DNA from 3 places in the Enterobacter cloacae complex sp. R_G8 genome. Region 1 is predicted to be linked to each of the others. Evidence: predicted binding sites of a transcription regulator. Region 1 holds the regulator's gene; each other region holds the start of a gene.
What was found. The regulator Fur, encoded in region 1, represses iron uptake genes when iron is present. The targets are predictions, from matches to a motif close to ATAATAATGAGAACNACTATCAA.

Region 1 (7,413 bases):
CGGTGTTATTCGCCTGAACAAAACCAGCGTGCAGATTATCGTGGGCTTTGTGGCGGAAAAAATTGCTAACGCCATGAAAACGACTGGCCCTGTCGCTGCTGCGCAAGCGTCAGAGGCGCCTGCCGCCGCAACTGCTGCGGCAAAACCGCAGGCGGTACCCAACGCCACCACCATCGCCGCACTGGTTTCCCCGGTTACGGGTGAAGTGGTCGCGCTTGAGCAGGTTCCTGACGAAGCGTTTGCCAGCAAAGCGGTCGGTGACGGTGTTGCGGTGAAACCAACGGAGAAGACCGTTGTGTCTCCTGCGGCGGGCACCATCGTAAAAATCTTCAACACCAACCACGCGTTCTGTCTCGAAACCGAAAAAGGCGCGGAGATCGTGGTTCATATGGGTATTGATACCGTTGCGCTGAACGGCCAGGGCTTTACTCGCCTGGTGGAAGAGGGGGCAGAAGTGGTTGCAGGCCAGCCAATTCTGGAAATGGATCTGGATTTCCTGAACGCCAATGCCCGCTCGATGATAAGCCCGGTGGTATGCAGCAATATCGACGACTTCAGCGGCCTGGTGCTGCAGGCGAAAGGTCAGGTTGTTGCAGGGCAAACGCCACTGTATGAGATTAAAGGCAAATAATCGCTCCTGAGTAGAGTCATGCCTTAAGCGGCGGGGGAATTCCTCCGCCGCTTTTTTTTGCAGCAAACGCCCCCATTATTTTCATCTGATACGTATTTTCCGTAACTAAGGGTTGTCACTACGTCCGGCTTATAAGATCATATGCCGTTATACGTTGTTTACGCTTTGAGGAATCCACGATGAGTGAGGCAGAAGCCCGCCCGAGTAACTTTATTCGTCAGATCATCGATGAAGATCTGGCCAGTGGTAAGCACACCACAATTCATACCCGTTTCCCGCCGGAGCCAAACGGCTACCTGCACATTGGGCATGCGAAATCTATCTGCCTGAACTTTGGCATTGCGCAAGACTATCAGGGGCAGTGCAACCTGCGTTTCGATGACACCAACCCAGTAAAAGAAGACATCGAATACGTTGAGTCCATTAAGAACGACGTGCAATGGCTGGGCTTCAACTGGTCTGGCGATATCTGCTACTCCTCTGACTATTTCGATCAGCTGTATGCCTATGCCGTTGAGCTGATCAATAAAGGTCTGGCCTACGTTGACGAGCTCTCTGCGGATGAAATCCGTGAATACCGCGGTACACTGACGGCACCGGGTAAAAACAGCCCGTTCCGCGATCGCAGCGTGGAAGAGAACCTTGCGCTGTTTGAAAAAATGCGTGCTGGTGGCTTCGAGGAAGGCAAAGCGTGCCTGCGTGCCAAAATCGATATGGCGTCTCCGTTTATCGTGATGCGCGACCCGGTGCTGTACCGCATCAAATTCGCTGAACACCACCAGACCGGTAACAAGTGGTGCATCTACCCGATGTACGACTTCACTCACTGCATCAGCGATGCGCTGGAAGGCATCACCCACTCGCTGTGTACGCTGGAGTTCCAGGACAACCGTCGTCTGTACGACTGGGTGCTGGATAACATCACGATTCCGGTGCATCCGCGTCAGTACGAGTTCTCTCGTCTGAATCTGGAATACACCGTGATGTCCAAGCGTAAGCTGAACCTGCTGGTGACTGATAAGCATGTTGAAGGCTGGGACGACCCACGTATGCCGACCATCTCCGGTCTGCGCCGTCGTGGCTACACCGCGGCGTCAATCCGTGAGTTCTGCAAACGTATCGGCGTGACCAAGCAGGACAACACCATCGAGATGGCCTCTCTGGAGTCCTGCATCCGTGAAGATCTGAACGAAAACGCGCCGCGCGCGATGGCGGTTATCGACCCGGTGAAACTGGTTATCGAAAATTACCCGCAGGGTGCGAGCGAAATGGTCTCCATGCCTAACCATCCGAATAAACCGGAGATGGGCAACCGTGAGGTGCCGTTCAGCGGTGAAATCTGGATCGATCGTGCTGACTTCCGCGAAGAAGCGAACAAGCAGTACAAGCGACTGGTGCTGGGTAAAGAGGTGCGTCTGCGTAACGCCTACGTGATCAAAGCTGAGCGCGTGGAGAAAGATGCAGAAGGTAACATCACGACCATCTTCTGCTCTTACGATGCCGAGACCCTGAGCAAAGATCCGGCGGACGGTCGTAAGGTGAAAGGCGTGATCCACTGGGTCAGTGCATCACACGCGCTGCCGGTAGAGATTCGTCTGTACGATCGTCTGTTCAGCGTGCCTAACCCAGGCGCAGCAGAAGACTTCCTGGCGACCATCAACCCGGAATCACTGGTGATCAAACAGGGTTATGCTGAGCCATCCCTCAAAGCGGCTGAGGCGGGTAAAGCGTTCCAGTTTGAACGTGAAGGTTACTTCTGCCTGGACAGCCGTCACAGCACCGCTGAAAAACCGGTATTTAACCGTACGGTTGGTCTGCGTGATACTTGGACGAAGATCGGCGAATAATAACGTCGCGCTGGTCAATGAGAAACAAACGCCGCGTAATGCGGCGTTTTTTTATAGCGTGATCATGCCTTTAAAGCACTAGCGAAATAGGGTATGTGAAAATAACAGGTCAATGAGGTGCTACTTATTTTTTTTAAAAAAGTTAATCTGCTTTTGAAAAGTCTTAAGTCTGTAAAATCGACACTAAAATAAAATGTTACTCATTGAAAATTCGCTCTTTCCCCCGCCAGCTCTCGCCTTGCGTTAAATGTTACAAAGCACTACCAATTATGTGCACTTCGTCATAATCCTGAGTTTTGCCCGCCGAAAAGCATTGATAATTCGCGTCGCGAAAAATAACCTAAAGACGGTAGTTATTCGAGGGTATTTCCGACTACCCCTGACCATCAGGTCTTTTATATTTTTCGCCGTTTTAGGCGTTTTAATTCGTCAAAGAGGAATAATCTATGCGTACGTTCAGTGGCAAACGTAGTGCGCTGGCGCTGGCTATTGCCGGTGTGACAGCAATGTCAGGCCTGGTGGTGACGCCAGACGCTAAAGCTGCAGGCTTCATCGATGATTCAACCCTCACGGGCGGTATTTATTACTGGCAGCGTGAACGTGACCGTAAGGATGTCACGGAAGATAAATATAAAACGAACCTTTCTCACTCTACCTGGAACGCCAACCTGGATTTCCAGTCTGGTTACGCTGCCGATATGTTCGGTCTGGATATTGCCGCCTTCACGGCAATTGAAATGGCGGAAAATGGTGACAGCGGCCACCCGAACGAAATTGCCTTCTCCTCCAGTAATAAAGCGTATAAAGAAGACTGGTCCGGAGATAAAAGCGGTATCAGCCTGTATAAAGCTGCCGCGAAATTTAAATACGGCCCGGTATGGGCGCGCGGTGGTTATATTCAGCCAACCGGTCAAACCCTGTTAGCACCGCACTGGAGCTTTATGCCAGGTACCTATCAGGGGGCAGAAGCGGGCGCCAATTTTGATTACGGTGACGCAGGTGCGTTGAGCTTCTCGTATATGTGGACCAACGAGTATAAAGCGCCGTGGCATATCGAAATGGACAAGTTCTACCAGAACGATAAAAAGACCAAAGTGGATTATCTCCACTCGCTGGGTGCGAAGTACGACTTTAAAAATGATTTAGTGCTTGAAGCGGCATTTGGTCAGGCGGAAGGCTATATCGACCAGTATTTTGCTAAAGCCAGTTACAAATTTGATATTGCTGGTAGCCCGCTGAGTACCAGTTACCAGTTCTACGGTACGCGAGACAAAGTCAGTGATGGCAGCGTGAATGATATTTATGACGGCACGGCGTGGTTGCAGGCGCTGACCTTCGGCTACAAAGTCGGCCAGGTGGATTTGCGTCTTGAAGGAACGTGGGTGAAAGCGGAAGGGCAGCAGGGCTACTTCCTGCAGCGTATGACCCCAACCTATGCATCTTCAAACGGTCGTCTGGATATCTGGTGGGATAACCGTTCCGACTTCAACGCCGATGGCGAAAAAGCGGTCTTCTTCGGCGCAATGTATGATCTGAAAAACTGGAACCTGCCAGGCTGGGCGGTGGGGGCATCTTACGCCTACGCATGGGACGCGAAGCCTGCTGATATGGCAACACCGGACGCATACTACGATCCAAACTATCGCCTCAAAGAGTCCTCTTACAGCCTGGATGCGATCTACACCCTGCAGGATGGTCGCGCCAAAGGAACCATGTTCAAACTGCACTTTACACAATACGACAACCACTCCGATATCCCGAGCTACGCGGGCGGTTACGGCAACATCTTCCAGGATGAACGCGACGTGAAATTCATGGTTATCGCACCGTTCACCATCTTCTGATGACTCGTCCGGCGGGGTAATTCCCGCCGGACCGGAGACTACATATGAAAAAGATTGTAATCGTCGCGTTGCTGGCATCGGGACTGGTGGCTTGTGCGCAGAATCAGGCCCCGAAAGAGGACTCCCGTCTGAAAGATGCCTACAGCGCCTGTATCAATACGGCGGAGGGTTCGCCGGAGAAGATCGAAGCCTGCCAGAGCGTGCTGAATGTGCTGAAAAAAGAGAAAGCGCATGAGCAGTTCGCAACCCAGGAGAATATTCGCGTGATGGATTACCAGGCCTGTATCCAGGCGCGCAAAACCGGTAACGATCAGGAAGTCGCGAAGCGTTGCGATCGGATCTGGGAAGAGATTCGCAGCAACAACAGTCACTAACTCGTTATTATCATGCCCGGTGGCGCTGCGCTGCCGGGCTTTTTTTTTGCCAGACAACAGGCAAAAAAAAGCCAACCTTACGGCTGGCTCAGAGTATGAAAGCGTGCTTATTTCGCGTCGTGCGCGTGATCGTCTTCGCGGCAATCGCCTTCAGCGCAGTGACCATACAGGTACAGGCTGTGGTTTGTCAGGCGGATGCCATGACGGGCAGCGATTTCACGCTGGCGTGATTCAATGGAATCATCGCTGAATTCAATGACCTTGCCGCAATCCAGGCAGATCAGGTGATCGTGGTGATGCTGTTGAGTCAGTTCGAATACAGATTTACCGCCTTCGAAATTATGACGGGTGACAATGCCCGCGTCATCAAACTGGTTCAGCACACGATAAACGGTTGCCAGCCCAATCTCTTCGCCCATGTCGATAAGACGCTTATAAAGGTCTTCCGCACTGACATGGTGATTGTCTGGACCCTGAAGCACTTCAAGGATTTTTAACCGAGGAAGCGTAACTTTCAGGCCAGCCTTCTTTAATGCGGTATTGTTGTCAGTCATGCGGAATCTGTCCTGTTGCTAAACGATTCACTTCTATAGGAAGTGACAGAAAATGCACCTGGGATAATGCGTCTCATTATAGAACTGCCATGGCTAAATGAAAACTGCAAGTCTCATGTAAAGTATGCTTATAAAAACGTGGTATCACCAACAAACTTGCTCAATGGGAGCCACGTTTTATCAGGGGGACATTGTACAGGTCTGGGCGAAAAAGTTAAAAGATTGTAGCGATTAATTTAATCGGTTTGACCTGGTTTGCTGGCGCAACCCTCGTTGCGCCGCAATAAAAATCAGGCGTTGAGGATATCGTCCAGGTGCAGCTCTTCACGGATCTGCTTAACCCATTTTTCAACGCGCTCTGCTGTCAGTTCTGGCTGACGGTCTTCGTCAATCGCCAGACCCACGAAGTGATCGTCATCAGCCAGACCTTTAGACGCTTCAAAGTGGTAGCCGGCGGTAGGCCAGTGACCTACGATAACGGCGCCGTTTGGTTCAATGATGTCGCGGATGGTACCCAGCGCATCACAGAAGTACTCGGCATAGTCTTCCTGGTCACCGCAGCCAAACAGGGCAACCAGCTTGCCGTTGAAATCCACTTCTTCCAGTGTCGGGAAGAAATCATCCCAGTCACACTGGGCTTCACCGTAATACCAGGTAGGGATACCCAGCAGCAGGATGTCATAGCCTTCGAGATCTTCTTTGCTGCTCTTGGCGATGTCGTGCACATCGGCAACGTCTTTACCGAGCTGTTTTTGAATGTTTTTTGCGATATTTTCGGTATTGCCGGTATCACTGCCGAAGAAAATGCCGATAATTGCCATGAGTAAAATAACCTCTTGATACTTAATGGTATGGTGGCGCAATTTGTCCACGGATAAAGGCAATAATAGCAGAACAGGCAACCCTGCGGAAACAGCTATCGCGCAGGACTGCACTCTGTGCTACATGAAAAGGGTAATAAAGGGATTTTTCGGACTTATGCCTTGCTGCGCATGGTCTCGAGTTGGGTGATTAACATCTCTTCAATCAGCTCGCTGCGGCTGATATTACGCGCGTCAGCCAGTTCGTTTAGCGCATCGACGGCGTCGGCGTTGAGCTTCAGTTCGACACGCTTAAGTCCACGATTTTTATCGCGTTTAAGCTGGTTGCGTTTATTAATACGCAGCTGTTCGTCGCGCGAAAGCGGATTCGTTTTCGGTCGTCCCGGTCGACGCTCATTCGCGAACAGATCTAGTGTCGTACGGTCCGTTTGTTCTTTGGCCATGATTCTGAGACTTCGGGGGAAACACGCCGCCCTGCTAATGCCCGGGCGATAAGCGCGCCATCATACATCACCAAAAACGACACGCCAACGACTGGAAGCCCGCAGCCTTCCAGTCGCTCTCTTTTTAATCAATTTGCCGTGTCAGTGAGATAGCGGCGAATGGCGCGTAAGACGGCGTCTGGTTTTTCCGCGTGAACCCAATGTCCGGCGCCAGCGATGACGTGGGCACGGGCCTGGGGGAATTGCGCCAGCAGGGTATCGCGGTAAGCGTCGGTGACGTACGGCGAATTGCCGCCACGAATAAAGAGGGTAGGGTGCGGCCATGCCGGAACGGTTTTCCAGCCGACGATGTTATCGTACTGCTCCCACAGCACCGGCACGTTGAAACGCCACTGGCCGTCAACGAACGATTTCAGCAGGAACTGGATCACACCTTCTTCATCAAGATGCTCACGCATGACAGCGGCTGCCTGTTGACGGCTGGAGACGCCAGCTTCCGTCACCGCGTTGATGGCGGCAAAAATCTCGTCATGACGACGGACGTCGTAATCTACCGGGGCGACATCAATGACCACCAGGCCACTTATTCTCTCCGGTGCCAGCGCCGTCAGGGCCATGACCGCTTTGCCGCCCATTGAGTGCCCGATCAAGGTCACTTTCTCAAGATTGCTGGCATCCAGCGTATCGAGCAGATCCTGCGCCATGGCCGCATAGGTCATCTCCTCTGAACGCCCGGACAGGCCATGATTTCGCATATCGACCTGCAAAATATCGTGATCGGTAACCAGATCGCGTGCCAGTACGCCCAGGTTATCCAGACTGCCGAACAGCCCGTGGACCAGTACGATGGGGGGATTCGTGTTCGGTGATTGTGCAGATTGCGCTCGGCTATTCAATTT
Region 2 (7,413 bases), 2.1 Mb from region 1:
GCTTACCAATAGTCTGGAAGCCGCGTCGGGACAAACCACCGATCGGGTATTGATGCTAGCGCGTATCAAACATGCCCTCGATGCCGGTCAGTTTCATTTATACGCCCAGCCTATCCAGAAAGCGGACGGTAGCGGCTACTACGAAATACTGGCGCGGATGGAAAGTGAGGGCGAGATTATCACGCCTGACCGTTTTATCCCGTTGATTGCCCAGTTTAACCTGAGCCATCGCTTTGATATGTGCGTACTGGAAAAATTACTGGTGTGGTTACGTGACAATCCTGCCACCCAGGCTGGCGCCCGTTTTTCTGTCAATCTGATGCCGCTGACGCTGATGCAAAAAGAGGTGGCGACCGAGATAAGCGCGTTGTTTGAACGCTATGGCATCGCACCTCAGGCTGTTGTTCTGGAGATCACCGAAGAGCAGGCATTCTCGAACTCAGGAAGCAGCATCAAAAATCTCCAGCAACTGCGGGATCACGGCTTCCGTATCGCGATTGATGACTTTGGCACCGGTTATGCCAACTACGAACGACTCAGACGCCTTCAGGCGGATATCATTAAAATTGATGGCTGTTTTGTTAAAGATATCTGTACCGATGACATGGACGCGATGATTGTGCAGTCGATTTGTAATCTGGCGAAAACAAAATCACTGAGTGTGGTGGCTGAGTATGTGGAGACGCCGGAGCAACGGGACATGCTGCTGCGCTTCGGAGTGGATTACCTGCAGGGATACCTGATAGGTAAACCGACGCCGCTTGACGCACTTCAGGCATAAAAAAACCGGGAGCCAGGCTCCCGGTTCTTATTTAACGCGACGCGTTACAGTACCAGTGCTGCGATAGAGGCAGACAGTACGCTCACCAGCGTTGAGCCGTAAACCAGTTTCAGACCGAAGCGAGAAACGACGTTACCCTGTTCTTCGTTCAGACCTTTAATCGCACCGGCGATAATACCGATGGACGAGAAGTTCGCGAAGGAAACCAGGAATACGGACAGGATGCCTTCAGCACGTGGAGAGAGCGTGCTGGCAATTTTCTGCAGATCCATCATCGCAACGAATTCGTTAGAAACCAGTTTGGTTGCCATGATACTGCCCACCTGCAGCGCTTCGTGAGCCGGTACACCCATCACCCAGGCAACAGGGTAGAAGATGTAGCCCAGGATGCCCTGGAAGGAGATCCCCAGCACCGCGGCGAACAGGGCGTTCAGGGCAGAAATCAGAGCGATGAAGCCGATCAGCATGGCGGCAACGATAATCGCCACTTTGAAGCCCGCCAGAATATATTCACCCAGCATTTCGAAGAAGCTCTGACCTTCGTGCAGATTCGCCATCTGCAGGTTCTCTTCGCCTTCCTCAACACGGTACGGGTTGATCAGTGACAGCACGATAAAGGTGCTGAACATGTTCAGTACCAGAGCAGCAACCACGTATTTTGGCTCCAGCATGGTCATATACGCACCCACGATTGACATGGAGACGGTAGACATTGCTGTTGCGGCCATGGTGTACATACGGTTACGGGACATCTTACCGAGAATATCTTTATACGCGATAAAGTTCTCAGACTGGCCCAGAATCAGGGAGCTGACGGCGTTGAACGATTCCAGTTTACCCATTCCGTTAACTTTGGAGAGTACGGTACCAATGGCACGGATCACAATCGGCAGAACACGAATGTGTTGCAGAATACCGATCAGCGCAGAGATGAAGACGATTGGGCAAAGTACTTTCAGGAAGAAGAACGCCAGACCTTCATCGTTCATTTTACCGAAGACAAAGTTAGTCCCTTCATTGGCGAATCCGAGCAGTTTTTCGAACATTTCGGAGAAGCCTTTTACGAAGCCAAGCCCCACGTTGGAGTTCAGGAAGAACCACGCGAGTAAAACTTCAATAACGAGAAGCTGAACAACAAAGCGAATGCGGATTTTTTTACGGTCATGGCTGACCAGTAACGCAAGCGCAGTAACGACAACGAGTGCCAGGACAAAGTGAAGGACGCGGTCCATATTTGCTCCAAATATGAGGCAGGTTTAATTTTCGTGCACATTCTATGTAACAACCGAAAAGAAAACGAGATCAAGGACACACTATAGTTACATCCTGTGACGAGTCTCAAAAATAGTGATCCACAATACATTTTCGTTATGTTAGGTAAATGAGTGAAAAGTTAAGTTTGTGTGCTAGTCTTCACAAAAGAGCGCGCGATTTCGGTTTCTGTTAGATCGTCCTCCGCTTACCCGCCCGTCTATCGTTCAAAGCTATCAGAGAAATCACCGTAAGCTTTACAAATGATCTTGATAATCATTCTCATTTTGATAGCATTAAACATAGCAAAGGCTATATTTCAGAGGCAGAAATGACAAACAGTCGCGTTGAGGGTAGCAGTGGCAGAGCAGCACGCAAGTTGCGGTTCGCATTAATGGGACCTGCGTTCATTGCTGCCATTGGTTATATCGATCCAGGTAACTTTGCGACCAATATTCAGGCCGGGGCCAGCTTCGGCTATAAACTGCTGTGGGTCGTTGTCTGGGCTAATCTGATGGCCATGCTGATTCAAATGCTCTCGGCCAAACTGGGGATAGCTACCGGTAAAAACCTCGCCGAGCAGATCCGCGATCACTATCCGCGTCCTGCCGTATGGCTGTACTGGATCCAGGCTGAAATCATCGCGATGGCAACTGACCTCGCCGAATTCATCGGTGCGGCAATTGGTTTCAAACTGATCCTCGGGGTATCGCTGTTGCAAGGGGCCGTGCTGACCGGTATCGCCACCTTCCTGATTCTGATGCTGCAGCGTCGGGGGCAAAAACCGCTGGAAAAAGTCATTGGCGGCCTGCTGCTGTTTGTCGCTGCGGCCTATATTGTTGAACTGATTTTCTCACAGCCGAACCTGGTGCAGCTCGGTAAAGGGATGGTGATCCCAAGCCTGCCAACCTCTGAAGCGGTGTTCCTCGCCGCCGGGGTACTGGGGGCGACCATCATGCCGCATGTGATTTACCTTCACTCCTCGTTAACCCAGCACCTGCACGGTGGGACGCGTAAAGAGCGCTATTCGGCAACCAAATGGGATGTGGCTATCGCCATGACGATTGCCGGTTTTGTGAATCTGGCGATGATGGCTACTGCCGCCGCCGCTTTCCACTTTAATGGCCACACCGGTATTGCCGATCTCGACCAGGCCTATCTGACGCTGGAGCCGTTATTGAGCCATGCAGCTGCGACCATATTTGGTCTAAGCCTGGTGGCGGCAGGTCTCTCCTCCACGGTGGTGGGAACACTGGCCGGGCAGGTGGTCATGCAAGGGTTCGTTCGTTTCCATATCCCGCTGTGGGTGCGTCGTGCCGTCACGATGTTGCCGTCATTTGTGGTGATCCTGATGGCGCTGGACCCAACACGCATTCTGGTCATGAGCCAGGTGCTGCTGAGCTTTGGGATCGCACTTGCGCTGGTGCCGCTGCTGATCTTTACCAGCAACAAAGACCTGATGGGCGAACTGGTTAACACTATGATGGTGAAACGGATCGGATGGGCTATCGTGGTCGTGGTAGTGATGCTGAACCTGTGGTTACTGATAGGCACGGCATTGGGGTTATAAAAGAAAAAGGAGCCGGGAGGCTCCTTTTTTATGATTAGTGTCGACCGTGGCCGTGGCCGTGGCCATGTCCACCGCGACCTTTACCGCCGCGATCCCAGCCGCCACGGCGGTCATCACGGTCGTTCCAGCCTTCGCGATAACCACGCTCGTAGGCGTTGTTTTTATACCAGCCGCGGTGCAAACCATTATCATGTTTCCACCAGCGGTCGCCGCGCCACTCATAGTGACGGTGCCAGTAGTCACGGTCGCGCCAGTAGCCACCGTCCCAGTATCTGCCGTAGTCGTCACGATCGCCAATTTGTAATTTTACTGATGGCAACAGGGTGATTTCGCCAGCAGTGGCGACCAGCGGGGCCGAAGCCAGTAATACCGCTGCAAGAATCAGTGACCTGAACATACTCTTCTCCTTCACGATCGGGGCCTTGTTGGGCCTGTTAACGCAATTTTACGAGTTGGTAAAGGCTCGTTTCATCGCCTCAACTCCGAATTCAGACGTGATAGCACTTTTTGCTAAAATAGGATTTATTTTGAGCTATTCAGGATCCCGTCAATGGTGGTCAGCTCTTCCGCCGTGAAATGGCGGTTCTCCAGCATGCCCACTGCATCGTCTATTTGCCCGGTTTTACTGGCGCCAATCAGTACGGAAGTTACCGCCTCGTGGCGTAAAATCCAGGCCAGCGCCATCTGAGACAGCTTCTGTCCCCGGCTTTCTGCCAGCGCGTTCAGTCTTCTGACTTTTTCCAGTTTCTCCTGGGTTATCTGATCCGGATTCAGGAACTTGCTCCCGCTCGCGGCACGGGAGTCTGCCGGAATACCGTTCAGATAGCGATCGGTCAGTTGCCCGCCCGCCAGCGGCGAGAACGGAATGCAGCCGACCCCTTTTTCCTGCAAAACGTCCAGCAAACCCGCTTCCGGCGCACGTTCAAACATAGAGTATTTCGGCTGATGGATCAGACATGGTGTGCCAAGGTCATTGAGGATGTCGATAGCCTGACGCGCCAGCGCCGCAGGGTAATTGGATAGGCCGACATACAGGGCTTTCCCCTGACGCACCAGATGGTCAAGCGCTTTCATTGTCTCCTGCAGCGGCGTTTCCGGGTCAGGACGGTGGTGGTAGAAGATATCGACATACTCCAGCCCCATACGTTTCAGACTTTGATTCAGGCTTGCGATGAGATATTTGCGCGATCCCCAGTCACCGTAAGGGCCGTCCCACATGGTGTAGCCCGCTTTCGTCGAGATGATCAGTTCATCGCGCCACGGCAGAAAATCTTCCTGCAAAATGCGGCCGAAATTGCGCTCGGCGGAACCGGGAGGCGGACCATAGTTATTGGCAAGGTCGAAGTGTGTGATACCAAGATCAAACGCGCGCTGTAAAAGTTGACGGCTGTTTTCGATAAGCGTGGCGTCACCGAAGTTGTGCCAGAGCCCAAGAGAGATGGCGGGTAATTTAACGCCACTTTGCCCACAGCGACGATACAGCATTGTCTGATAACGGTTTTTATCTGGCTGATAACTCATGCTCATGACCTCTGGCGCTAAAAAGAAATAACCGTGTATACGTTTACACTCATGCGAAAAAAAAGAGCATAGCGCAGCCGTTTTTGTAAAGCATTCTTTCCATGACCTTCTTTCTGTCATTTCTGGACAGCCATCACGCTTATTTAATACTCAAAGTGAGGTCAACGTCAGAAGGACACCTGTTATGCGAACCCCATACTGCGTCGCCGATTACCTGCTGGACCGTCTTACAGATTGTGGTGCCGATCATCTGTTTGGCGTGCCGGGCGACTATAACCTGCAGTTTCTCGACCATGTCATCGACAGCCCGGATATCTGTTGGGTGGGCTGTGCTAATGAGCTAAACGCATCTTATGCCGCTGACGGATATGCCCGATGTAAGGGCTTTGCCGCGCTGCTGACAACATTTGGCGTAGGGGAGTTAAGTGCCATGAACGGCATGGCCGGCAGCTTTGCCGAACATGTTCCGGTGTTACATATTGTGGGGGCACCGGGTACGGCCTCACAGCAAAAAGGGGAGTTGCTGCACCACACGCTGGGTGATGGTGAGTTCCGCCACTTCTTCCATATGAGTGAACCGATCACGGTCGCACAGGCGATCCTGACCGAACAAAATGCCTGCTACGAAATCGACAGAGTGCTCACCACCATGCTGCGGGAGCGCCGTCCCGGCTACCTGATGTTGCCTGCCGACGTGGCTAAAAAATCGGCTACGCCGCCTGTAAGCGCTCTCACTCTCAAACCGGTTCATGGCGATAATGCCTGCCTGAAAGCGTTCCGTGATGCCGCCGAGAGCAGGCTGAAAACGAGCAAACGTACTGCGCTGTTGGCCGATTTCCTTGTCCTGCGCCACGGTCATAAACATGCGCTGCAAAAATGGGTGAAAGAGGTGCCGATGGCACACGCCACCATGCTGATGGGCAAAGGAATATTCGATGAACGGCAGGCCGGTTTTTACGGTACGTACAGTGGCTCGGCGAGTGCTGGCGCGGTAAAAGAGGCGATTGAAGGCGCAGATACGGTGTTGTGCATCGGGACACGATTTACCGATACGCTGACCGCCGGCTTCACGCATCAGTTAACCCCGGCGCAAACGATAGAAGTTCAGCCGCATGCCGCCCGCGTCGGTGATGTCTGGTTTACCGGGATCCCGATGCTTCAGGCGATTGAGACGCTGATGGATCTGTGCAAACAACACGTGCACGATACGCCTGTACCGTTGTCTCAGAGCGCGATGGCCTACCCGCAGACGGAGGGCTCACTCACCCAGGAGAATTTCTGGAGCACGCTGCAAACCTTTATTCGCCCGGGTGACATCATTCTTGCCGACCAGGGCACTTCGGCCTTCGGGGCGATTGATCTGCGTCTGCCTGCAGACGTGAATTTCATCGTCCAGCCGCTGTGGGGCTCCATTGGTTATACCCTGGCCGCGGCGTTTGGTGCGCAAACCGCCTGCCCGAACCGGCGCGTGATTGTACTCACCGGTGACGGTGCCGCCCAACTGACCATTCAGGAAATGGGATCGATGCTGCGTGATAAACAGCACCCCATCATCCTGGTGCTTAACAACGAAGGGTACACGGTAGAGAGAGCCATCCACGGACCGGAACAGCGCTATAACGACATTGCTTTATGGAACTGGACCCAAATCCCGCAGGCACTGAGCCTGGATCCTCAGGCGCAATGCTGGCGGGTCAGTGAAACGGAACAGCTGGCGGACGTGCTCGAAAAAGTGGCGCACCACGAACGGCTTTCGCTGATTGAGGTAATACTACCAAAGGCGGATATCCCGCCGCTGCTGGGGGCGATTACCAAAGCGCTGGAGGCGCGTAACAGCGCCTGATCACTTGTCGTTACGCCAGGCCATCAACATCGGTTTGCCCGCCAGCAGGAGCCAGGCGGGCAACATCACGATGCAAAGTAACGGGATGAGGGTGGTATCCGGAACCACCACTGCGGCCATAAACAGGCTCAGCCAGGCATCGCGCGTCACCACCAATACCAGCCCCAGAATAGAGCAGGAGACAGTAATCGCCGCCGGCACTGCATCCACATGTTCATGCAGCATCAACCCCAGCGCGACGCCGACAAAGACCGCCGGGAAAATCCGTCCGCCACGAAAACCGCACGCTGCCGCCACCACCAGTGCCGCCAGCTTTATCAGCGCAAACAGCAGATAATCGGACACGCTAAACACCTGACTGAAGGCCAGCTGCTGCATCTCATCCAGACCTTTAAACAGCGTGACCTTACCGCCGATGGCCCCCAGAATGCCGAGCATCAACCCCCC
Region 3 (7,413 bases), 2.2 Mb from region 1:
CCAGCCCTTCCAGTGCGCTGTAAACCTGATCCAGCACGCCGGTTTTTTTCACGCTGCCGCCACCGTAGGTGATCAGCACGCGGGCGTCAGCGGGGATCTGTGCACGCAGATCGGCGATAGCGCCTTTACCAAACAGGATGCGGGTTGGGGTGTGGAGATTAAAATTATTCATGGCTCGTTCCCTATCGTGGGTGAAAAATCGTGGCGGCGCGGATGGCTACCTGATGCTGCACATTGTGGCTGCCCGGGGATATCCTCTCAATGCACATTCCTGCCGATGTCTTGCCCATTTCTACAGAGCACTGGAGAAACGTCAGGAAAATGCGCAGACTGTGAGGGTCGCAAACCGTACCCGGAGTAACGCTAAATGAACCGTGAAGCCATCTGTCTTCAGCTCACTTCGCAGATTAAAAGACTGATTGATAAGAAAAATAACCCAGGCGAACTGCTGCCGGATATTCGCCTGCTCTACGGGACGCAGCCGGGAACGCGGACGCCGGTGATGTATCAGCCGGGCATCGTTTTTCTCTTTTCCGGCCATAAAATTGGTTATATCAATGAACGCGTGTTCCGTTATGACACCAATGAATATCTTCTGCTGACAGTACCTTTACCCTTCGAATGTGAAACCTTCGCGACAGAGGCGGTTCCGCTGGCGGGGATCCGCGTGAATGTCGATATTCTTCAGCTTCAGGAGCTGCTGATGGAGATTGGCGAAGACGAGCTTTTCCAGCCGTCGATGGCGGCGAGCGGGATTAACTCAGCCACGCTGTCAGAGGAGATCCTCTGTGCCATTGAACGTCTGCTGGACGTGATGGAGAGGCCGCTGGATGCGCGTATTCTGGGTAAGCAAATCATCCGCGAAATTCTCTATCATGTGCTGCTGGGTCCGGGGGGCGGGGCATTACTGGCGCTGGTCAGTCGGCAGACCCACTTCAGCCTGATAAGCCGCGTACTCAAGCGCATTGAAAGCCAGTACACGGAAAACCTCAGCGTTGACCAGCTGGCGGCGGAAGCGAACATGAGCGTCTCGGCGTTTCACCACAACTTTAAGTCGGTGACCAGCACCTCGCCGCTGCAGTACCTCAAAACCTACCGGCTGCATAAGGCTCGTATGTTGATGATCCACGATGGCATGAAGGCCAGCGCGGCGGCGATGCGGGTCGGGTATGAAAGTGCATCGCAGTTTAGTCGGGAGTTTAAGCGCTACTTCGGCGTCACGCCGGGAGAAGATGCGTCACGCATCCGAACCATGCAGGGAGTCTGACGGCAAACGTAGGCCGGGTAAGCGAAGCGCCACCCGGCTTTTATTTATGCACTGCAGTATTTCTTCTTAATCACCACCGCAATCGTTCCCACCAGTCCAGCCACCAGCAGGAACATCGGCAGCACCATCAGGAAGGTCATTACCTGGTCTTCATGGTGCTTCACAAACGGGATCATGTTCAGCGCGTAGCCGAGGGTAGTAACGACACCCACCCATAACAACGCGCTCAGCCAGTTAAAGAACTGGAAGCGGCGGTTCGACAGGCCGGAAATGCCTGCCATGGTGGGCAACAGGGTGCGAACAAAGGCCAGAAAACGCCCGGCCAGCAACGCCAGCAGGCCGTGCCTGTCAAACATGCAGGTCGCACGCTGATGGTATTTATGCGGTAGCTGCGCCAGCCAGCCTTTCACGACGCGCGTGTTGCCGAGCCAGCGGCCCTGCAGATAGCTCAGCCAGCAGCCCAGGCTTGCCGCGGAGGTGAGGATCACCATGGTCGGCGTGAAGTCCATGACACCTTTACCGATTAGCGCCCCTGCAAGCAAAAGCAGGCTGTCACCGGGTAAAAATGAGGCTGGCAGTAATCCATTTTCGAGGAACAGGGTCGCGAACATCACGAAATAGACGATACCTACAACGTGAGGATCGGTCAGTGCGGCAAAGTCGTGTTGCCAGAGCGCCGCGATAATATCTTGAATAACAGCCATGGACTTTCCTGTGGAACAGCAGATATAGCACTATTGTACTCCCTAATTTGCCCGACAGGGTTGATCGCGGGCGCAACTAATGCAGACTTTTCTGGTGGCAGTGTCCACAAAAGCATCCATGGAGTACATGTTTGCCAGCACTCTACACGATACGCGCAAACCCTGCTGCTAAATCGGCAATTAAATCGTCCGCGTTTTCTAAACCAATATGCAGTCGAATCAGGGTGCCGCTGAAGTCCACATCACCGCCGGGGCGCAGGGCCGCAATCTGCTCCGGCTGGTTAGGCAGGATCAGGGATTCAAACCCGCCCCAGGAGTAGGCCATGCTGAAGAGGGTAAAATTATCCAGATAACTTGCCAGCTCATCATTACTCAGCCGTTTTTTTAGAATGAATGAGAACAAACCGCTGCTACCCTTAAAGTCTCGTTGCCAGAATTCATGTCCTTTACTGCCCGGCAGTGCCGGATGGTTGACGCGCTCAACCTGCGGGTGCTGTGCCAGCCACTCGGCTATCTTCAGGCTGCTTTCATGATGCTGACGCAGGCGCACGCCCAGGGTACGGATGCCGCGGCTGGTCATGTAGGCGGTATCGGCATCGACCATCTGGCCCATCAGGTAGGCATTTTCCCGTAGCTGATCCCAGCAGCGGGCGTTAGAAACGGCCGTGCCGATCATCCCGTCAGAGTGGCCAATCAGATACTTGGTCGCCGCCTGAATGGAGATATCAATATCGAATTCCAGCGCTTTAAACAGCACGCCCGCCGCCCAGGTGTTGTCGATCATGATAATCGCCTCCGGCGCTTTGCTGCGCACGGCCTTCACAATGGCCGGCACGTCGTGCACTTCCATGGTGATTGAACCTGGCGATTCCAGGAACACGATGCGCGTGTTGGGCTGAATAAGCTCTGCGATGCCCTCGCCAATCAGCGGGTCGAACCAGTCGGTGGTCACGCCGAGGCGGGTGAGGATCTTGGTGCAGAAATCCTGGCTGGGCTCGTAGGCGGTGTTGGTCATCAGAATATGGTCGCCCTGTTCCACGAACGCCAGAATGGTGTTGGCGACCGCCGCCGCGCCGCACGGAAATAGCGCGCATCCTGCGCCGCCTTCCAGCTCGCACATGGCTTCCTGCAGTGAGAAATGGGTTAGCGTGCCACGACGGCCGTAAAACAACCCTCCTTTGGCGCGGTTGCGCGTGGCGTTTTTTTTGTCCTCGACGGTATCAAACACCAGCGAGGAGGCTCGTTGAATCACGCTGTTCACCGCTCCCTGCGTATATTTTTTGCTGCGTCCGGCCTGTACCAGCGTGGTATCAAGATGCTTCTTAGTCATGTTCGCTAACCCTGTTTTTTATACGTCTGGACGTCCAGACTACCACGATTGTAAAAATCTGCACCCGGATGCTTATCGAATAAGCAGAAAATATTAGCAAAAAAGCGCATAAGAAATTTTTACTGCGTAAGCGCAAGGAATGTGAGCGAAAATTGCGGCACTATGTAAATAGTAATGAGAACGACTATCAATTCGACGATGTTTTGATATTATTACGTTCAGATTTTGTGATTTGCGTCCTGGAGATACAGAGTGGGTAATAATTTGATGCAGACGGATCTCTCCGTTTGGGGCATGTATCATCATGCTGACATCGTGGTTAAGATTGTGATGATCGGCCTGATTCTGGCGTCCGTGATCACGTGGGCTATCTTCTTTGGCAAGAGCGCCGAGCTGATTTCACAGAAGCGCCGCCTCAAGCGGGAGCAGCAGCAGCTGGCCGAAGCCCGCTCTCTGGATCAGGCGGCTGATATGACTTCATCCTTCCACGCGAAAAGCCTGACCACCCTGTTAGTTAACGAAGCGCAAAACGAGCTGGAACTCTCCGCGGGCAGTGAAGATAACGAAGGCATTAAAGAACGTACCGGCTTCCGTCTGGAGCGCCGTGTCGCCGCCGTGGGCCGTCATATGGGCCGGGGCAATGGTTATCTGGCGACCATCGGGGCGATCTCGCCGTTCGTCGGTCTGTTCGGTACGGTCTGGGGCATCATGAACAGCTTTATCGGGATTGCACAAACCCAAACGACGAACCTGGCGGTGGTTGCTCCGGGTATCGCCGAAGCGCTGCTGGCGACGGCTATCGGTCTGGTTGCGGCGATCCCGGCGGTGGTTATCTATAATATCTTCGCGCGAATGATTGGCAGCTATAAAGCCACGCTCGGTGACGTCGCCGCACAGGTTCTGCTGCTGCAAAGCCGCGATCTTGATCTGAATGCCAGCGCCGTTAAACCGGTGCACGCGGCGTCTAAACTGCGCGTAGGTTAATGAATTATGGCAATGCGTCTTAATGAAAATCTGGACGACAACGGCGAAATGCATGAAATCAACGTAACGCCGTTTATCGACGTTATGCTGGTTCTGCTGATTATCTTCATGGTGGCTGCGCCGCTGGCGACGGTCGACGTGAAGGTAAACCTGCCGGCCTCGTCCAGCCAGCCGCAGCCGCGCCCGGAAAAACCTATCTATCTGTCAGTGAAAGCGGATAAATCGATGTTCCTCGGGAACGACCCGGTAACGGCGGATTCTGTCATCCCCGCGCTGGATCAACTCACTGGCGGTAAGAAAGACAAGACGGTCTTCTTCCGTGCGGATAAAACCGTTGATTACGAGACCATGATGAAAGTCATGGATACGCTGCATCAGGCGGGATATCTGAAGATAGGGCTGGTCGGCGAAGAGAAAGCGGCCGCGAAATGACGAAGAAGCTGGCGAAAGCCGGCTTTTTTTATGCCTGTCGGGTTATTCGTGTTTGTTCGTCGTCGGTGCGGTAGCGGGGGTTGCCAGTGCGTCTTCATCGAGCGCGACACAGGTGACGTTTGACGTGCGGTACTCGCCGTCAGAGAGTTTGCGCGTCAGGCGCAGGGTCGCGGTTTCTCTGGCCAGCAGATACTGATAATTGGCCTCCAGACGCCCCAGAAGCTTCTCTTTCAGTTCGGGTCGCTGTTCGATGATGGCATTCATCACGGCGCCGTAAATCTCTTCCTTGACCTGTAAGGGATAAATCTCGCGGCGGTTCTGCCACTTCAGGCGCACCAGCGTCGCCGGAATGGAAACCAGATCCTGGGTAATACGCGTCATCTCGGCGTTTTTGGTGTTACGCAAAGCCTCGAGATTTTGCTTTAAGATAAATTCGTCACTTTTTTTGTCATCTAAAGTCAAATAGACATCGTTATCTTTAACGTCTTTCACATTAATCTTCCCCCAGGTTATAAAAAATAGGGTTGTTTTTTTCTCGCGTAATTAGATTAAGCCAAATTTCATTGCCCGCTTCATTTATTTCTTTGGTCTTTTCGGCCATTATTTGACTTAGTTTCTGGGCATCTATTTCGCCTTCTGCCTGCAGGTCATTCAACAGGTGGACAAAGGCTTCAATTTTGATGGCGCGAAATAAGCGATCCTTTATATGACGATCGTGCTCTTCCAGCAACATATTACGGGATTTGCCGCTACGGGAAACACCAATTAATATGTCAGGCTCAAAATCAGCGAGCTTTCTTTTTCCCTGAGTGAAATTAGCCTCTTTTTCTGCTTCCGTCGGTTGCTGTTCCACAGGCGTGATGTGGTACTTAGCCGGGACGAGATAGTCGGGCAACATTTTTTAATTTCCTTTAATTTCAACAAGGTGGGGAAGATAAAGGCGTGAGATTCGTTGACAATATCATGAGGCAATTTTAAAATCAAAAAAAATGGAGCCAACCCATGAACAGCATCTTTTTTACGGTCATTACATTACTATTACTGACCGCTGGTGTTCTTTTATTGATGCAAGAGTTCAATAAAACGAAAGAGTCGAAAGACACCAGTGAATCCCCACAGCCTGAACTGATGACTAAAGAGGAAGGTGAAGACCATTTCTCTGTTTTGATGAACTCGGTGACGCCGGTTTGGTACTGGCGGGTGAACCATGAATATATCGACTTTTTGCACGCGACAATTAAGCGGATGAAAATGTCGGAAATTAATGACACGCCGGGCCTGTTTGAAGCGCAGCGCCGCTGCAGTGACCTGAATTCAGCGGTCTATAAATATTATGACAATATCAAAAAGCGCTGTCTGAATGGTGAGAAGGTCTCGTATTCCGACCTGGACGTATTAAACCTGCGTCAGTGCTTTCGCGAGTTCAGCCTGGAAGCCTACCCGGAGCTGGTGGTGCTGGTCTGGCCGGAGTATGCGCGCCCTGAGGTGGATCCCAACAACGTCTAATGGTTAGTTGTTGCAAACAGTCAGCGCCGTTGCGATATACTGAGTGCTGGTTTCGTTTGCAGACAGGACTTTATGGAACGCTTCTTTGAAAACGCTATGTACGCCTCGCGCTGGATACTGGCTCCCGTCTATTTTGGCCTTTCGCTGGCGCTGATCGCGCTCACGATTAAGTTCTTCCAGGAAATCTTGCATGTTCTGCCGAACATCTTTTCCATTGCCGAAGCAGATTTGATTCTGGTTCTGCTGTCACTGGTGGATATGACGCTGGTGGGGGGCTTACTGGTGATGGTGATGTTCTCTGGCTATGAGAATTTTGTCTCCCAGCTTGATATCGACGCGCGGAAAGAAAAGCTGAGCTGGCTGGGCAAAATGGATGCCACGTCGCTGAAGAATAAAGTGGCCGCCTCGATTGTGGCGATCTCATCCATCCACCTGTTACGCGTGTTCATGGACGCAAAGAATGTCCCGGACAACAAACTGATGTGGTATGTCATTATTCATCTGACGTTTGTGCTTTCGGCGTTTGTGATGGGGTATCTGGATAAGATCAGCAAGAAGTAATTTCCTTCTTAACCACCCTCTCCCTGTGGGAGAGGGCTGGGGTGAGGGCAGCTGACCGCACTATTTATCCGACGACGCCTGCCACAAATTCAACTCTCCATCCGTAACATGCTGATCAATGCGTATCAGCTCATCGTCCGTAAAGCGCAGGTTTTTCAGGGCCAGAACGTTCTCTTCCAGCTGTTCCGGGCGGCTCGCGCCAATCAGCACGGACGTTACGCGCTCATCTTTCAGCAGCCAGCTCAGCGCCATCTGCGCCATTGTCTGTCCACGTGCCTGCGCCATCTCATTGAGCAAGCGCAGACTGTTCAGATTGGCGTCGGTCAGCATCTTCTGCGTCAGTCCGCGCACCTTGTTCCCCTCGCGCTGCATCCGTGAACCTTCAGGAATACCGTTGAGGTATTTTCCGGTCAGCAAACCCTGCGCCAGCGGGGTAAACGCAATACAGCCGGTACCGTTTTGCTTTAGCGTCTCCAGCAGGCCGGTTTTATCCACCCAGCGGTTAAGCAGGTTGTACGACGGCTGATGGATGAGCAGTGGTATTTTCCATTCGCGAAGCAGGTCAGCCATTTTCTGCGTGCGCGCCGTTGAATAGGACGAAATTCCGACATACAGCGCTTTACCGCTCT

Region 2: NQ842_RS07630 (Nramp family divalent metal transporter) is a predicted target of Fur. The motif match lies at 2,302-2,324, and genes of this name have one in related genera.
Region 3: exbB (tol-pal system-associated acyl-CoA thioesterase) is a predicted target of Fur. The motif match lies at 3,470-3,492, and genes of this name have one in related genera.

What each region holds. Positions count from the first base shown of each region.
Region 1 is NZ_CP102246.1:3,716,083-3,723,495, reverse strand. Features, by position in the region: gene nagE (N-acetylglucosamine-specific PTS transporter subunit IIBC) at 1-631, shown strand, start outside; gene glnS (glutamine--tRNA ligase) at 811-2,478, shown strand; gene chiP (chitoporin) at 2,925-4,322, shown strand; gene chiQ (ChiQ/YbfN family lipoprotein) at 4,367-4,696, shown strand; gene fur (ferric iron uptake transcriptional regulator) at 4,804-5,250, opposite strand; gene fldA (flavodoxin FldA) at 5,541-6,071, opposite strand; gene ybfE (LexA regulated protein) at 6,227-6,514, opposite strand; gene ybfF (esterase) at 6,643-7,413, opposite strand, start outside.
Region 2 is NZ_CP102246.1:1,591,413-1,598,825, forward strand. Features, by position in the region: gene NQ842_RS07620 (EAL domain-containing protein) at 1-781, shown strand, start outside; gene NQ842_RS07625 (NupC/NupG family nucleoside CNT transporter) at 826-2,013, opposite strand; gene NQ842_RS07630 (Nramp family divalent metal transporter) at 2,364-3,602, shown strand; gene NQ842_RS07635 (DUF2502 domain-containing protein) at 3,637-3,999, opposite strand; gene NQ842_RS07640 (aldo/keto reductase) at 4,125-5,123, opposite strand; gene ipdC (indolepyruvate decarboxylase) at 5,308-6,966, shown strand; gene NQ842_RS07650 (ion channel protein) at 6,967-7,413, opposite strand, start outside.
Region 3 is NZ_CP102246.1:993,750-1,001,162, forward strand. Features, by position in the region: gene yqhD (alcohol dehydrogenase) at 1-172, opposite strand, end outside; gene NQ842_RS04740 (AraC family transcriptional regulator) at 368-1,267, shown strand; gene yghB (DedA family general envelope maintenance protein YghB) at 1,312-1,971, opposite strand; gene metC (cystathionine beta-lyase) at 2,114-3,301, opposite strand; gene exbB (tol-pal system-associated acyl-CoA thioesterase) at 3,554-4,285, shown strand; gene exbD (TonB system transport protein ExbD) at 4,292-4,717, shown strand; gene NQ842_RS04765 (hypothetical protein) at 4,760-5,209, opposite strand; gene NQ842_RS04770 (hypothetical protein) at 5,211-5,615, opposite strand; gene NQ842_RS04775 (ESA_00282 family adhesion-associated protein) at 5,720-6,223, shown strand; gene NQ842_RS04780 (TIGR00645 family protein) at 6,296-6,784, shown strand; gene NQ842_RS04785 (aldo/keto reductase) at 6,845-7,413, opposite strand, start outside.